DNA from 4 places in the Paracoccus zhouxuedongae genome. Region 4 is predicted to be linked to each of the others. Evidence: riboswitches for the same ligand, from Rfam matches in the RefSeq annotation. Region 4 holds a riboswitch; each other region holds the start of a gene.

Region 1 (4,205 bases), on a different contig from region 4:
CATCCGGGCGATCATGCCGCGCTGCTGGACAGCCTGCCCGCGCCGCAGGCGGTGTTCGTCGGCGGTGGCGGTGACGCGGCGCTGTTTGACCGGCTGCTGGCGCTGCCGCCCGGCACAAGGCTGGTGGCCAATGCGGTGACGCTGGAAACGCAGGTGCTGGTGACTGACCTGCACGCGCGGCGGGGCGGGCGGCTGATGCGCGTTGATCTGGCCGAGGCCGGGCCGCTGGGCCGGATGCGCGGCTGGACCCATGCGCGCGGCGTCGTGCAATGGGCGGTGGTGCTGTGATCGCGGCCGGCTTTGGCTTTCGCGGCGCGGCCAGCGTCGATGATCTGGCGCAGGCCCTTGCGGCGGCGGTGGCGGCGGCAGGGGGCGCGTCGCCCGACCTGCTGGCGACTGCGCCGGACAAGGCGGGGGCGACGGCGCTGACGGGTCTGGCCGCGCGGCTGGGTCTGCCCTTGCGCGCCGTGCCGGTGGATGGCATCGCCACGCCCACAGACAGCGACCGGGTGCGCGCCCGCTTTGGCACCGGATCACTGGCCGAGGCCGCCGCGCTGTCCGCCGCAGGCCCCGGCGCGCGGCTGATCGCGGGCCGCCAGATCAGCGACAATGGCATGGCGGTTGCCGCCTTGGCCGCGACATCGGAAGGAACGACAGAATGACGGTTCACTTTATCGGGGCAGGGCCGGGCGCGGCCGATCTGATTACCCTGCGCGGGCGCGATCTGATCGCCGCCTGCCCGGTCTGCCTGTATGCCGGCAGCCTGGTGCCCGCCGCGCTGCTGGATCACTGCCCGCCCGGCGCGCGGATCGTGAACACCGCCCCGATGAGCCTTGACGACATCATCGCCGAAATCGCCGCCGCCCATGCGCAGGGGCAGGATGTGGCGCGGCTGCATTCGGGCGATCTGTCGGTCTGGTCGGCGATGGGCGAACAGTTGCGCCGCCTGCGCGATCTGGGCATCCCCTATGACGTAACGCCCGGCGTGCCGTCATTCGCCGCCGCCGCCGCCGCGCTTGGGGCCGAACTGACGCTGCCCGGCCTGGCGCAATCGGTGGTGCTGACGCGCACGCCGGGCCGCGCCTCGGCCATGCCAGAAGGCGAGCGGCTGGCGGCCTTTGCCGCCACCGGGGCGACGCTGGCGATCCATCTGTCGATTCACCTGCTGGACCGGGTGGTGGCCGATCTGACCCCGCATTACGGCCCCGATTGCCCGATCGCCGTGGTCTGGCGCGCAACCTGGCCCGATCAGCGGATCATCCGGGGGCGGCTGGACGACATCGTGGCGACGGTCGGCCCCGATCCCGACCGCACCGCACTGATTCTGGTCGGCCCGGCCCTGGCGGCCGAGGGCTTTGACGACAGTCGGCTTTATGCGGATGACTATGATCGGCGTTTCCGGCCGCGCGGCACCGATCCGCGCTTTCCCGGCAGCGCCTAAGGCGGTAACGGTGGCGGCATGAGCGGCTTTGTTTCCTTTGTCTCCTCGGGTCCGGGCGACCCTGAACTGCTGACCCTGAAGGCGGTGGCGCGGCTGGCGGCGGCAGATGTGGTGCTGTTTGACGATCTGTCATCCGGCCCGATCCTGGCCCATGCCCGGCCCGGCGCCGATCTGATCGGGGTCGGCAAACGCGCCGGTCGCCCCTCGGCCAAGCAGGATCATGTGAACCGGCTGCTGGTCGATCACGCCGCTGCCGGGGCGCGGGTGGTGCGGCTGAAATCCGGGGATTGCAGCCTGTTTGGCCGATTGGAGGAGGAACTCGTCGCGCTGGAGGCTGCGGGCATCGGCTATGAGATCGTGCCCGGCGTCACCTCGGCCACGGCGGCGGCGGCGGCGGCGGGGATTCCGCTGACCCGGCGGCTGACGGCGCGGCGGGTGCAGTTCGTGACCGGCGCCGATGTGCGCGGCACGCTGCCCGAGGATCTGAACTGGGCCGCCTTGGCCGATCCGCGCGCCACAACCGCCGTCTATATGGGGCAGCGCAGTTTCGCGGCCTTGGTCGACGGGCTGGTGGCGCATGGCCTGCCCGCGACCACCCCCGCCCTGTTGGCCGAGGCCGTGGGCCACCCCGAGCAAAGGCTGACCCGCAGCACGCTGGCCGGTCTGGTGGTGCATCTGGCAGACGGCCCGGCGGGGCAGCATCCCGGCCTGATCCTGTATGGTTCGCTGGCCGATGAGGGCGGGCAGCATCGCCCGCACGGTGGCGGCCCCGACGACACCCCTTGACCGGTTGGCCAGCGGCAGTCCAAATGGCCGGGCAAGGTGTCCCATCAGGCGCAAAGCGTCGGGACTGAAACGGGAATCGGCAAGGGGCGGACCAAATCGCGGCGCCCCCGGACCGAGCCGCCCCCGCGACTGTCAGCGGTTAGCGGCCCTCGGATGCCACTGTCCCTTCGGGATGGGAAGGCGAGGGTGCGCAGAGCCGCAAGCCAGGAGACCGGCCCTGCGTCAACGTAGCTGATGCCGTCGGGTGTGACGGATGGAGGGAAACATGCATATCGAACCCGGCGTCGTCACTGGCGTCAAGATGGCCCTTGGGGCCGCCACGGGCAGCGCCGCTGTCATCTATGCGATCCGCGAGTCGCTGAACACCATTCGCGCCAGCGGGTTCGCCTCGCTTGCGGTGCGCAGCCTGATCGCCACCATCGCCGTCTTTATCTTCTTCGAGGTGCTGCCGCACTTTTCGGTCGGCGTGTCCGAGGTGCATTTCATCCTTGGATCGACGCTGCTGCTGATCCTTGGAACCGCCCCGGCGGCCATCGGGCTGGTGCTTGGGCTGCTGATCCAGGGCGTGTTCTTTGCACCCAGCGACCTGCCGCAATTCGGTATGAACGTGACCACGCTGCTGGTCCCGCTGTTTGCCATTCACGCGCTGGTGCGCCGCATCATCGCGCCGGGCACCGCCTATGTCGACCTGACCTATGTGCAGGCGCTGAAACTGTCGACCGCCTATCAGGGCGGGGTCGTGCTGTGGGTGGCCTTCTGGGCGATCTACGGCCATGGCTTTGGCGCCGAGAACCTGGCGGGCATCGCCAGCTTTGGCGCGGCCTACATGCTGGTCGTCCTGATCGAGCCGATCGCCGATCTGGCCGTGCTGGCTGGTGCCAAGGCGCTGAACGGCCTGCGTGGCTCGGGTCTGGTGACGCCGCGCCTGTATGACGCGGGTTGAACGCTACAGCTCCGGGGGCGCGCGCCGCCCCCGGCCCATCGGGGATCGCCATGACCAAGCCGCTGGACCTTGCGCTGATCGGCATCGGCAGCGGTGATCCCGACCATCTGACGCTTCAGGCGATCAAGGCGATCAACCGCGCTGACCTGATCCTGATCCCGCTGAAAGGTGATGAAAAGTCGGCGCTGGCGGCTTTGCGGCAGGGGATGCTGGATCAGCACCTGACGCGGCCTGACACGATCATCCAGACCTTCGACATGCCGCGTCGCGCGGCGACCGGCGATTATCTGCGCGCGGTCGATGACTGGCACGATGCCATCGCTGTCTGCTGGCAACAGGCGATTGCGCGCCATCCCGGCGTGGCCGATGTCGCGCTGCTGGTCTGGGGTGATCCCTCGCTTTACGACAGTACCTTGCGCATCGCGGCGCGGCTGGACCCGGCGCCGCGGCTGACGGTGGTGCCGGGCATCACCTCGATGCAGGCGCTGACGGCGGGCCATGCGATCCCGCTGAACGGGCTGGGCGCGCCGGTGGTTATCACCACGGGGCGGCGGCTGCGCGACCACGGCTGGCCCGAGGGGGCCGACCGCGTGGTGGTGATGCTGGACGGCGATCTGGCGATGGCGGGGCTGCCCGAGGCCGACCGGCTGCATGTCTGGTGGGGCGGCTGCGTCGGCATGGCCGAACAGGTGCTGATCGCCGGGCCGCTGCCGCAGGTGATCGACGACATCCGCGCGGCCCGCGCCGCGTTGCGGGATCGGCTGGGCTGGGTCATGGACATCTATCTGCTGGAACGCCGCGCCCCCTAGCCCCAGGCGGGGAAGGGGTCCGGCAGGCCGCGCCAGTCGTCCGGCGTGAAATCATCCGCATCCATCAGCGCCCCATTCAGCGCCGCGCAGATCGCCGCGCGGTCCATGCCCGCACCGATGAACACGATTTCCTGACGGCGGTCGCCCCATGGCTCGGCCCAGTTGCGCGCGATCTCGGCCTGCGCGTCGGGGTGGGGCGGCAGCCGCTCGGGCGGGACGCTGGCCC
Region 2 (4,205 bases), on a different contig from region 4:
GGCCGGGGTCTGCTTCATGAAGGCGATCTTCTGTTCCGCGGTCACATCGCCATAGTTCACGATCACCACCACCTCGGGGTTGCGCTCGATCACCGGCTCCCACCCGATTGCGGCCCAGCTCTTGGGCAGGTCGTCCATGATGTTGCGCCCGCCCGCGGCCTCGATCAGCGCGGTCGGCATCGCATAGGCCCCGGCGGTGAACGGCCCCTTTTCGCCGCTGTCATACACAAAGACGCGCGGCGCGACGCTGGGATCAAGCCCGGCGGTCAGATCGGCCAGATGCGCCTGCCACCCGGCGACAAGGGTGTTGGCGCGGTCCTCGACCCCGAAGATCCGGCCAAGGTTCAGGATGTCGTCATAAAGATCGGCCATGCTGGATCGCGCCTTGGGGCCGATATGGATGCAGCTTTCGGTCAGCTCATAGGTCTGGATGCCCAAGGGGGCCAGCGTCTCGGGCGTGACCTCTCCGCCGACGCGCATCCCGTAATTCCATCCGGCAAAGAAGAAGTCCGGCTCGGCACCGGCCAGCACCTCTTTCGTGGGGTATTTGGCCGACAGTTCGGGCAGTTCGTCGATGCCCGCGCGCATGTCATCATCCAGCGTCTTCCAGCCCGAAATGCCGGTATAGCCGACCATCCGGTCACGCAGGCCCAGCACCAGCATCATCTCGGTCAGGTTGACATCGTTCGACACCGCGCGGGTCGGGGGCGCGGCAAAAATCACGTCGCGGTTGCAGCTTTTGACCGTGACGGGATGGGCCAAGGCGGGCAAGGTCGACAGGCACAGCGCGGCAAGCGACAGGCGGATCATGGGGATGTCCTTTCGGGATCGTTCACAGATGAAAGCTGAAACGCGGCACCGGGGTGCTGCGGTCGATCAGGGCGCGCACGTCAAAGGCCTGTGCCAGGGTCGCCTCAGTCAGGGCGGTGGCGGGCGGGCCGTCGGCCAGCACCCGGCCCTGATGCAACAGCAGCACCCGGTCGGCGAAATCGGCGGCCAGCGACAGGTCATGCAGGCTGGCGATCACGGTCAGCCCCAATCCCTTCAGCAGCGCGAGCAATTCAAGCTGGTGGCGGATGTCCAGGTGGTTGGTCGGCTCGTCCAGCACGATCACCTGCGGCTGTTGCGCCAGGGCGCGGGCGACCATCACCCGCTGCCGCTCCCCTCCCGACAGGGTGGTCAGTGGGCGGTCGGCGATCGCGGTCAGCGCCAGACGGTGCAGCGCAGCCTCGATGATCGCGCCATCCCCAGCCCCGGTCGCCGACAGGGCCGCCGCCCAGCCGCGACGATGCGGCAATCGGCCAAGCGCGACGATCTGCCGGGCGGTCAGCGCCTGGTCCGAGGGCTGTTCCTGCAACACCGCGGCGATCTGGCGGGCCGCCTCGGTGGCGGGGATGCGCCAGATGTCGCGGCCCATCAGCCGCACCGTGCCCCGCCGCGGCGGCTGGTGGCGATACAGCAACCGCAACAGCGAGGTCTTGCCCGCGCCATTCGCGCCGCAGATCGCCATGATCTGCCCCGCCGGAACCGTGAAATTGATGTCGGTCAGCAGCATAGGCCCGCCACGCGGCCCCCATGCGACATCCTGAAGCTGAACCACATTCATTGCAGCGGAGCCCGCCCGGTCACGATGATGGCCGAGGGGATGCGCGACAGCCGCTGTGTCGCCGCGCACGTATCCGGCCCGCCCGCATCGGCCCCGCACAGGGCGATCAGATCGTCGATGCTGTCGGCGGGGTCGACATTGCCGAACAGCCAGTTTGCCTTGGCCGTGGCCCGCCAGGCGACAAGGCAGGGGCCGCAGCGGCAGCCTGCGCAGCCGGTCAGGCTGGCGGTGCCCGACACCTCGAAATCGTCGCCCATGCCGCTGGCCGCGACCGCATCGCGCAGCCGCTCCAGCAGCAGAAGGCCCGGCGCGCAGGTCGCGCCCTGCACGGTGCAGGCAGTGCAAAGGATCGTCCGATGCGGTGCCGATCGGGCCACGTCAGGGGCGGGGCGCGCCGACGGCGGCCGTTGGGTGTGGTTCATCACAGGCTCCTTCCGGGGCACCCCGCCCGGCACGGTTGATTGCGATGATGGCAGGTCTCCTGACTCGCGGGTCTGGGCTTGCCCCGCCTTCCCATGCCCGCGGTGGCGGGGCACAGTGGCTGTCGGGGGTCGCTCGCCGCTTACAGTTGCGGGGGCAGTCACGGGATTGGCCTGATCGCGCAGCGCCGCACCGTATTCCCTTTTCACCCGGTCGCGCATCGCCCGACCGGGAACCATCGCCGCCAGACTTGCCCGCCGCTCTGGCCCCGTCAAGCGCAAATGGCGCCGCCGGCCAGACCGTCGCGTGGCTGCCACACCCGGTGCCGCCTGGGCCGCGGGCAGTCATTTCGGCGTTGCAGCGCCGGTCTGTGGCCGTTACCCGATCAAATCACTAAGGATTCGCAGCTCACTGTCCGCCACGCCATCCTTCAACCCATACGAACATGAGGGATTGCAATGAGGATCAGACTTCTACCCCTGGCCGGGGTGTCGGTGCTTGCGCTGTGCAGCGCAGCAATGGCACAGGGCCTTGCGCCGCGCAGCATCACGCTGGACCCGATCACGCTGATCGCCGAGGGCACCGAAAACATCAAGGCGACGGGCGGCGCGATTGTCGACCGCGAGGATCTTGAGGCGCAGCAACCCGCCGACACGTCCGAGCTGTTCGCGCGTGAATCCTCGGTCACCGTGTCGGGTGGCGCGGGGCCATCGAAGCGCATCCATGTGTTCGGGATCGAACAGTCCAAGCTGGCGGTCAGCGTCGATGGCGTGCCGCAGGGGCCGACCAGTTGGCACCACACCGGATCGAACATCATCGACCCCGCCTTCCTGCGCGCGGTCGAGGTCGAGGCCGGGGCCGCCGCCGCCGATGCGGGCTTTGCGGCGGGCGCGGGTGCCGTGCGCTATGAAACCCTGGGCGCGCGCGATCTGCTGACCGATGGCCGCACCAGCGGCGGGCGGGTGGCGCTGTCCTATGGCAGCAACGGGCGCGGACTGTCGGGGTCGCTGGCCAGCTATGGCGTGCGCGGCGCGCTGGATTGGTTCGTGATGCTGCACGGTCAGGACGGGCGGAACTACAAGGCTGGCGACGGACGCGAGATGTTCGGCTCGGCCCCGGCGGCACGTGGCGGGCTGGTCAAGCTGGGCTTTGAATCCGAACCCGGCCGGCTGGAATTGTCCTATGAAAAGGCCCGCGATCAGGCCGATCGCCTGATCAAGATGAACATGGACCTGGACCGCGACCCGGAGGTGTTTCCGCTGCGGTCCGACCGCGAGACACTCAGCCTGACCTATCGCGCCACGGCGCCGGGGGCGGTCTGGGATCCGATGGTGCGGCTTTACCACAGCCGCAACGATTACTGGCGGCCGAACTATTCGCTGGGCGATCTGGCGGGTGGCAAGGGGCGGATCAATGGCGACATGATCCTGCAACGCGACACGTTCGGCGGCGTCGTGCAGAACACGTTCACGCTGGACCAAGGCAGCGTGACGGCGGGCGTGGACTTTGCCCATAATGACTATCACCTTGACAATTATGGCGATCATTCCGCCGCCCAGCCGCGCATCCGCAACTTTTCGACGCTTCAGGCCGGGGCCTTCGTGCAGGGGCGCTTCGCCTTTGACAACGGTTTCGACCTGTCCACCGGGCTGCGCTATGACCACCACCGCTTCACCGACTGGAACAACGCCCGCTTCACCGACAGCGGCGCATCGGGCAATGCCACGCTGTCCTATCGCTTCAGCGACGCGGTCGAGGTGTTCGCCGGCGCCTCGCGCAGCTGGATGGGCTTTGACAGCGGCGAATACGGGATGCTTCACGCCCGCAACGCCGCGTTCCGCACCGATCCCGGCTATCGCCCGGCGACCGGCACGACCTACAAACTGGGGGTGAACGCCAGTGGCGAGGGCTGGACGGCGGGGGCCACCCTGTTCGACATCCGGCTGAGCGGGCTGGCGCTTTACAACTCTGAAAGCGGCTTGCTGGAAAATGACAAGCAGGGCCGCAGCCAGGGGGTGACGCTGACCGGCGCGTGGCAGCGCGACAACACCCGGATCGGCGCGACGCTGACCCATGCCAAGGTGACCTATGACGGCGCCTTCAGCCTGCCGCAGGGCGGGTCGTTCATGCCGACCGGCGATCTGGCGACGCTGTATGTCGACCATCAGATGCCCGACCG
Region 3 (4,205 bases), on a different contig from region 4:
GGCCCATCCAGGGGTGAGGTTCCCGCCGCATCCTTGCCGGAAAAGGCGGTGGCGTTGACGATGGCCGCCGGGGCCAGATCCGCCAGCGCGCACGCAATGAAATCGGCCGCGCCGGGCGCCTTCAGCGAGGGCGCGAAGATCGCCACCGGGGCAAAGCCGCGATCCGCCAGCGCCGCGATCAGCGCGTCGATAGGCGCGGTATCGCCCGCCGTCAGATAGCTGCGGTAAAAGGTGACGGCCACCACCGGGCGGCCCGGCGCAGCCGGGGGCTGGCCCACCACCCCCGCGCCGGGGGCGTAAAAGCCGCAATCGGGCATCGCCTTGTCGCCCGGCACCGGCCCCGCATAAAGCCCCGCGGCCAGCGCCAGTTGCGCCAGCGCCGCCTGCGCCGCCACCGCGCCGCCCGCGTCACACAAGGCCGCCAGCCGGTCCATCACCGATCCGGGCAGGGTCGAGGCCGCCCGCAGCGCCGGATCGGGCCGCCCATCGGCCGGCAGCACCGCCAGCGCGATCCCCTGCCTGCGGCACAGGTCACGGACCGAGGCGAGGCCATAAGCCCAATAGCTTTCCCCGCCGATCAGACGGATCAGGATGCCCTTGGCCCCCGACAGGGTGCGTTCGACATAGGTATCGACCGACAAGGGATGGCGCAAAGCCACCAGGTTGCACAGCCGCAGGCTGGGCAGGCTGCCCTGCCCGCGCCGCCATCCTGCCGCGAAAGCGCCCAGATCGCTGTCGGAAAACGACAGCACCACCAGATCGGCGGGGTCTTGGCCCGGATCATAGGGGGTGTCGCTTTCCTCAAGCCCATGGCTTTCGCGGAAGATGACGTGCATGGCGGGCTCAGGCCCCCAGCGTGGCGCGGATCGCGCCCTCGTCGATGTCGTGGTGTTCGGCGATCACCACCAGCTTGCCCTGCCGCGGGCTGCTGCCCCAAGGCCGGTCGAACTGATGGCGCACCCGCGCGCCGACCGCCTGCACCAGCAGCCGCATCGGCTTGCCCGCCACCGCGACATGGCCCTTGACCCGCAGGATATTTTGATCGCGCGCCAGCGTCTGAATGGCCGCGACCAGCGCCTCGGGGTCGGAGATTTCGGGCATGTCGATGACAACGCTGTCGAAATCGTCATGTTCGTGATCGTCGGCGCCGTCATGGTGGCTGGGCCGCGCGGCCAAGTCATCCTCGGCCGCCGCGTTCAGCCCCAGGATCACGCGCGGATCGACCGCGCCATCGGTCACCGGCAGGATCGGCAGCTTGCGCGGGGCCTCGGCCTCGATGGCGGCGCGGGCGGCGGCAAGGCCGGCCTCACCGGCCAGATCGGCCTTGGTCAGCAAGACCAGATCGGCGCAGGCGATCTGATCCTCGAACACCTCGCCGAGGGGGGTGTCGTGATCCAGCCCCTCATCGGCCAGCCTTTGCGCCTGCACGGCATCGACATCGGGGGCAAAGCGCCCCGCCGCCACCGCCTCGGCATCGGCCAAAGCGATCACGCCATCGACGGTGATGCGCGACCGGATCGCGGGCCAGTCGAAGGCCTTCAGCAGGGGTTTCGGCAGCGCCAGGCCCGAGGTCTCGATCAGGATGTGGTCGGGGCGCGGGCTGCGCGCCATCAGCGCCTCGATCGTCGGGATGAAGTCATCGGCAACGGTGCAGCAGATGCAGCCGTTGGCCAGTTCGACGATATTGTCGATGGGGCAATTCTCATCCGCGCAGGATTTCAGAATGTCGCCATCGACGCCGACGGTCCCGAACTCATTCACCAGCACCGCCAGGCGGCGGCCACCGGGGTTCTGCATCAGATGCCGGATCAGCGTGGTCTTGCCCGAGCCAAGAAAGCCGGTGATGACGGTGACGGGGATTTTGGAAAGATCGGTCATAGTTCAGCCTTCGATGGGGGGAATGCGGGCAAGGCTTTGCTTGCGGAAGATGGTGGGGCGGGTGCGCCAGGGGACGATGCCGTCGGGGCTGGCGGCATAGGCGGTGGCGCCCTCGGCGATGGCGGGGGCGTCGGCCTCGGTCAGGCGGCCATAGACATAGGACCACTTGCCGGGTGCCGACAGCGCGACGGCACAGCCCTGGTCGCAGGCCGACAGGCATTCGACCGGGCGGATGGTGACGCCGGGCATAGCCGGGCCATCGGCCAGCGCCGCCAGCAGCCGCGCGCCGGGCACCGGCTCGCCCTCGACGACGGGCTGGGCGGCGCGGCAGGTCACGCAGACCATCAGCACCGCGCTGTCACTGTCTTGGGTGGCGGGGTTGCCGTCCATCGTCCGTCCTTGCCTTGGGGGCCTGGGGGCGCGCCGCGCGACAGGGCCGGGGCGCGGGTCGCACCGGCATCCGTCGGCTGCGGCACACCCCGTCCGCCCGTTTCGTCCGGCGCTGGCAGGTCTCCCGGCTTGCGGATTCGGGGCTGGCCCCATGGCCGCCCGCCTTCCCATCCCGCGGGGGACAGTGGCCTTGGGCGACCTTTCCGGTCACGGTCGCGGGGGCGGCTGCGTCAGGCCGGACCCGGCCCACGGCATTCCCTTTTGGCCCACCCGAAAGCAGGCACCAGCGCAAGGCTCAGGTCGCGCGAACGGGCAGGCGAAGTCAAGGTGAAAAGGGCGGCAGCTTGCCCCGCCGCCCCTTGCGTCCCCGCCGTCAGGGGTTCAGCCGCTGACCCGAAGCCGGATCGAAGAAGCTGGCCTTGGACAGGTCCAGCGCGACCGGCAGCACCTGCCCCGGACGCGCACTGGTTTCGGCATGCAGCCGCGCCGTCACCTCTTTGCCGCCCAGACGGGTCATGACGAAGGTGTCGGCCCCGGCCGGTTCGACGATATCGACCAGGCATTCGGCATGATGCACGCCCGCGCCGCTGCGATAGCCCTGTTCGGCGATATCCTCGGGGCGCAGGCCCAGGATCACGTCGCCGGGCAGGCTTGCCCCCACGGGCGCAGGCAGCACGATGGGCGCGGCGCCGTCGCGGTCGATCTCGATCTGGGTGCCACGGGCGCGCGCCGGGATCAGGTTCATCGCCGGGCTGCCCATGAAGTCGGCCACGAACAGGTTCGCCGGGCGGGTATAGATTTCCGCCGGGGTGCCCATCTGCTGAATGATACCACCCTTCATCACCACGATCTTGGTGGCCAGCGTCATCGCCTCGATCTGGTCATGGGTGACATAGACCATGCTGGCGCCAAGGTTCTGGTGCAGCTTCTTGATCTCGGTCCGCATCTCGACCCGCAGCTTGGCGTCCAGGTTCGACAGCGGTTCGTCGAACAGGAACAGCTTGGGGTCGCGCACCAGCGCGCGGCCCATGGCGACGCGCTGCCGCTGGCCGCCCGAGAGCTGGCCGGGGCGGCGGTTCAACAGGTGGTCGATCTGCAACTGCGCCGCCACGCGGGCCAGCTTGGCATCCTGTTCAGCCTGCGGCACGCCGCGCACCTTCATGCCGAAGGTGATGTTCTTGGCCACGCTCATGGTCGGGTAAAGCGCATAGGACTGGAACACCATGGCGATGTCGCGATCCTTGGGGCTGACATGGGTCATGTCCTGCCCGCCGATCTGGATCGTGCCGCCGCTGATCGGCTCCAGCCCGGCGATGCAGTTCAGCAGCGTGGACTTGCCGCAGCCGGACGGGCCGACCAGCACCAGAAAGTCGCCGGGCTGGATCGAGATGTTGATGTCCTTCAGGATCTCAACGCTGCCGTAGTTCTTGTAGAGGTTCCGAATATCCAGAATGGGGGCCATGGCTTCAGCCTTTCACCGATCCGGCGGTCAGACCGCGGATGAAATATTTACCAGCAAGGACATAGACTAGCAGCGTCGGCAGCGCGGCGATGATCGCGGCGGCCATGTCGACGTTGTATTCCTTGACCCCGGTGGTCGAGTTGACGATGTTGTTCAGCGCAACCGTGACCGGCTGCGATCCGGCGGACGAGAACGAGACCCCGAACAGGAAATCGTTCCAGACCTGGGTGAACTGCCAGATCACCGTGACGGTGATGATCGGCAGCGACAAGGGCAGGAAGATCGACCAGAAGATGCGGAAGAACCCGGCGCCATCGACCTTGGCCGCCTTCACCAGTTCCGCCGGAATGGTGACGTAGTAGTTGCGGAAGAATAGCGTGGTAAAGCCGATCCCGTAGATCGTATGCACGAAGATCAGCCCCGGGATCGTCCCCGCCAGACCCAGCAGGCCCAGCATCCGCGCCATCGGCAGCAG
Region 4 (4,205 bases):
ATCACCGCCGTCATCACCGTGACCGCGCCGATCAGCACGATCTGCACCCGCCGCACGTCGATCCCCAGCGAGGCAGCGGCCCCCGCGCCAAAGGCAAAGGCGTCCATGGCGCGCGTGAACCACAGGCAGACCATCAGCCCCGCCGCGGCCGCCGGTACCGCCAGTGCGACATCGGGCCAGCGCACGCCCGACAGATTGCCCAGCAGCCAGAACATGATGCCCCGCGCCTGTTCGGCATTGGCCGACTTGGCGATGAAGAACGAGGTCAGCGCGTTGAACAGCTGCGAGCCTGCAATCCCGGCCAGCACCAGCTGCGCCGAACCGCCGCCCGCCGCCCGCGCCAGTGCCGCGACCAACAGAAAGGCCAGCGCGGCCCCGACAAAGGCGCCGCCCGAAATGCCGATGGCCCCGGCGCCGACGCCCATGATCGTGACCGCGACGGCCCCGGTCGAGGCCCCGGCCGACACGCCCAGCAGATAGGGATCGGCCAGCGCATTGCGCACCAGCGCCTGCAACACCGCCCCCGACAGTGCCAGCCCCGCGCCACACGCGGCCGCGACCAGCGTGCGCGGCAGCCGATAGAACCAGATGATACCCGCGTCGATGGGGTCGACGACATGGCCCGCCCCCCACAGGTTGTTGGCCAGGACCGCTGCCACCGTCCCCGGCGGCAGCGGCGTTTCGCCGATCACGACGCCCGCCAGAACGGCCAGGGCCAGCACGGCCAGCCCCGCCGCGACCTTCCACAGGCGCGCGTGGATGGGCGAAACAGGCAGAGCCGTCACTTCAGGTCGAACCCGGCCAGCGCCTCGGCCAGCGTTTCCAGCGCGGCGATGTTGCGGATCGAGGGATCCATCGAATGCCCGTCCAGCACCACGATGCGGTCATTCTTCACCGCGTCCATCTGGCTGGCGACCGGATCGGACTTGAGAAAGGCCAGCTTTTGTTCAACGTCGTCGGCCTCGAACCGGCGGCGGTCCATGCGGGCCACCACGATCACCGAGGGGTTGGCGCGGGCGATCGTCTCCCAGCTGACGGTCGGCCATTCCTCGTCGCTTTCGACGACGTTCTTCAGCCCCAGCTGCTCCATCATCCAGCCGGGCGGGCCTTTGCGACCAGCGACATAGGGATCCACGTCCATCTCGGCGGACGAGAACCAGAACACCGCGGATGCGTCCTTCAGCTCCAGCGCGCGGGCCTTGTCGACGGCTGCCTGCTGGCGTGCCTGAAGCTCTGTGACCAGCGCCGTGCCGCGATCCTCGACATCGAAGATCTGCGCCAGCTCGGTCACGCCCTGATAGATGCCCTCGGTCGAGAACATCGCCGTGCGCGTGCCGTCCGCGCCCTTGGAATTGTCCTTGCCGGCGCAGTCGGCGGGCAGGATGTAGGTCGGGATGCCCAGATCGCGGAACTGTTCGCGCGTGGCGACGATGCCCTGCGGGCCGATATGCCATTCATATTGAATCGCGACGATGCCCGGCCGCTTGGTGACCACGCTTTCAAAGCTGGGGTCGTTGTCGGCCAGCCGCTCGACGCCCGCGTTCAGCGTCTCGAACTCGGGCAGGACGCTGGTGAACCAGACCGAGGTGCCCTTCACCTTGTCGCCAAGGCCCAGCGAATACAGGATTTCGGTCGCAGCCTGACCCACGGTGACGGCGCTGTCGGGCGCCTTGTCGAAGGTCACGTCCACGCCGCAATTGGGCAAGGTCAGCGGGTAATCGGTGGCAAAGGCCGGCAGCGCGGCGGTGGTGAAAAGCGTCAGCAGGATGGGTCTGATCATCGTCTGTCTCCGGTCATGAAAGGGGAACCGGACACGGGACGGAAGGCCGCAACCCCGCACAGCCCGCCGCACAGGGCAGCCCGGAAAGGACAGAATTGACGGAACCGGGCCGCGTCGCGACCGCTGGCAAAGGACATCTTGCACCTTCCCGGACACCCCGCCCGGTTTGTTGAAACTCCTGCGTCGGCAGGTCTCCTGACTTGCGGATCGTCGAGCTGGGCAGCCTTCCCGCGGATTGTGACCGCAGTGGCATGATCGCCCACCCCTCACCGCCTACAGTTGCGGGGGCAGTTCCGGTTCGCCATGGCCCGAAGGACAAGGCGGCGGATTCCCTTTCAATTCCTTACGGAAACCGACGGGAATAAGCGTTAACGGGTGTTCGGCCCGGGGGCAAGCGGATAAGTGGGGCGTGGGTAATCGGCAGGTCATGGCCGCCAATCGCGCGCGTCGGGTCGGCGCGGATGCGCTGGATTGAGCCGCCAACCTGTTGCAGCGCATTGGGCCGCCGGGGCCGTCGCGGGGCTGCGCATCAATGCGGCGGCAGGGAGTAGTGCCGGGACCGGTGTTTGAGGCAGAGGCGTTTCGAGATTTCTGACCCTGTTGGGGTCAAATGTGAGCGGATGTGTGTCGGGGTCGGCTACTGGACCAGCAGCCAGAACAACATCGATCCCTATGCCCATACGAACCTGATCGGCCTGGGCCACGGCGAGGCGGACACCAACTTCAAGATCTTCTGGGGTGGCTCGGTCCCCCAGCCGCCTATCGATCTTGGCGCGAACTTCCCCTGCAACACCTCCGGCGTCGACGTCTACGATCTGTCCCTGTTCGCGCCGCCCGGGGCGGGGATCGTGCATTACGAGGTCGCACGCCTGAACACAGGTCATGTCGCCACCGGCACCCTGTCCGGCCCGCCCGGCATCGCTCTGCCGGGCCAGACCACTCTGCTGAGCTATCAATACGCCTGGCGCAGCAACCACACGACTGCCGCCAGCGTCGCATGGGACATCATGTCGGACTATGTCGAGACGGATTTCTGAGTGGGTTGCTGGGTTGTAAACGGGCCGTTTACGAAAATCGACGTCCTGCAAATATCCGTGGCAGAGCCTGCAAATATCCGTGGCGAGCCACACCCATCAGAGCTTCCTTTCGGACTTAGCTCCGGTCGAATTGTGAAGCACACACATGCGGCACTCACAGTCGCTGCGGCGTGGACTTCACAAATCTAGTGTTTTCAGGCCGTTAGAAAAATTTGGCTCCGGCGGTAGGGTTCGAACCTACGACCAATTGATTAACAGTCAACTGCTCTACCGCTGAGCTACGCCGGAACATGGGGGGCGTATAGCAAGGGGTTTGGGGGGCGTCCAGAGGGGTTTCGTGACTTTTTTGAAATATTCGGACCGCCGTCAAAGGGGTGCGCCGGGTGGTCTGGCGGGGGCGTTTGATGGGCGGGGTTCAGGGCTGACATGGGGGCGGATGGGGCAGGGATGGTTGCTGGCGATCCGGCTGCCTGCGGGTTTGGGGCGGTGGCCCTGGCGGCGGATGGCTGGTGCCACTCCGGCCCGCGTTGGCGGTGCAGGGATGGCCGGTGTGACGCGGTGCGGGTGGCTGTGCAGCGGGACGCGGAACCGGGTGTGGTGGCCGCCTGGGGCCGTTCGGCGATCCCAGGCGCGGGCTAGTCACCGAATGGAAAGGGGGCCGCGATTGCGGCCCCCGGCTGTTTTTGGTCGCCTACATCGCGTCGGCGGCGTTCTTCATCAGGAAGTCGGTCACCATCTGGCGCTGGTCGTCGTCCAGACCCGCACGTTCAAACATCGACGGCAGGATGCCCTTCCACTGCTGCTGGGTAAACCCGGCCGGGTCGCGCGGGCCGTGGCAGACGGTGCAGCGTTCATAGAACATGCGCTCGCCCGGCTCCATATGGGCGTAAAGCTCTTGCACCAGATCATAGATCCGATCCAGGCCCAGTTGGTCGCCGTCGATCTCGGCCAGCGGCTCGCCGGCGATGATCTGCGGCGGCTCATAGGCCAGGTTCGGGCCTTCGGGATCGGTGCATTTGCGCATCGACACCAGACAGGTGTTCGCCGTCGTCGCCGCACTCAGCCCCGAGGACGCCTGGGTCGAAGTGACAAAGTTCACCAGACCCGAGTTGCAGCGCCCCTTGCTGTCCAGTTGCGGCCAGCCGCCTTCATAGATCGACACCACCCCCGGCATGATGTCGTCGCTGACCACCGCGCCCGCGATCACCGTGCCGCGGTCGTTGTAAAGTTCGACCAGATCGCCATCGGCAATGCCGCGCGCCTCGGCGTCCTGGCGGTTGATGCGCACCGGCTCGCGGCCCTGAACCATGTAAAGCTCGCGCAGCCGTTCGCTGTTGCCCATCTGGCTGTGCAGGCGGAACCAGGGGTGGGGGCTGACGACGTGAAGC

What was found. Region 4 has a riboswitch for cobalamin ahead of ACEYYA_RS14865 (ABC transporter substrate-binding protein). Riboswitches for the same ligand answer to the same signal wherever they lie in the genome.
Region 1: it holds a riboswitch for cobalamin, as region 4 does, so the genes downstream of both, ACEYYA_RS08140 (energy-coupling factor ABC transporter permease) here and ACEYYA_RS14865 (ABC transporter substrate-binding protein) in region 4, are expected to answer to the same signal.
Region 2: it holds a riboswitch for cobalamin, as region 4 does, so the genes downstream of both, ACEYYA_RS08405 (DUF1636 family protein) here and ACEYYA_RS14865 (ABC transporter substrate-binding protein) in region 4, are expected to answer to the same signal.
Region 3: it holds a riboswitch for cobalamin, as region 4 does, so the genes downstream of both, ACEYYA_RS08200 (DUF1636 family protein) here and ACEYYA_RS14865 (ABC transporter substrate-binding protein) in region 4, are expected to answer to the same signal.

Annotation. Positions count from the first base shown of each region.
Region 1 is NZ_JBHFHM010000005.1:178,586-182,790, reverse strand. It holds gene cbiE (precorrin-6y C5,15-methyltransferase (decarboxylating) subunit CbiE) at 1-288, shown strand, start outside; gene ACEYYA_RS08155 (cobalamin biosynthesis protein) at 270-662, shown strand; gene cobM (precorrin-4 C(11)-methyltransferase) at 659-1,441, shown strand; gene cobA (uroporphyrinogen-III C-methyltransferase) at 1,460-2,227, shown strand; cobalamin riboswitch at 2,245-2,461, shown strand; gene ACEYYA_RS08140 (energy-coupling factor ABC transporter permease) at 2,493-3,170, shown strand; gene cobF (precorrin-6A synthase (deacetylating)) at 3,221-3,979, shown strand; gene ACEYYA_RS08130 (GTP-binding protein) at 3,976-4,205, opposite strand, start outside.
Region 2 is NZ_JBHFHM010000005.1:233,760-237,964, forward strand. It holds gene ACEYYA_RS08395 (ABC transporter substrate-binding protein) at 1-810, opposite strand, end outside; gene ACEYYA_RS08400 (ABC transporter ATP-binding protein) at 833-1,555, opposite strand; gene ACEYYA_RS08405 (DUF1636 family protein) at 1,603-2,028, opposite strand; cobalamin riboswitch at 2,061-2,281, opposite strand; gene ACEYYA_RS08410 (TonB-dependent receptor domain-containing protein) at 2,485-4,205, shown strand, end outside.
Region 3 is NZ_JBHFHM010000005.1:190,080-194,284, forward strand. It holds gene cobN (cobaltochelatase subunit CobN) at 1-836, opposite strand, end outside; gene cobW (cobalamin biosynthesis protein CobW) at 844-1,878, opposite strand; gene ACEYYA_RS08200 (DUF1636 family protein) at 1,882-2,268, opposite strand; cobalamin riboswitch at 2,366-2,571, opposite strand; gene ACEYYA_RS08205 (ABC transporter ATP-binding protein) at 2,642-3,730, opposite strand; gene ACEYYA_RS08210 (carbohydrate ABC transporter permease) at 3,735-4,205, opposite strand, start outside.
Region 4 is NZ_JBHFHM010000020.1:20,820-25,024, reverse strand. It holds gene ACEYYA_RS14870 (FecCD family ABC transporter permease) at 1-776, opposite strand, end outside; gene ACEYYA_RS14865 (ABC transporter substrate-binding protein) at 782-1,780, opposite strand; cobalamin riboswitch at 1,949-2,152, opposite strand; gene ACEYYA_RS14860 (hypothetical protein) at 2,401-2,817, shown strand; tRNA gene ACEYYA_RS14855 (tRNA-Asn) at 3,031-3,105, opposite strand; gene ACEYYA_RS14850 (molybdopterin-dependent oxidoreductase) at 3,509-4,205, opposite strand, start outside.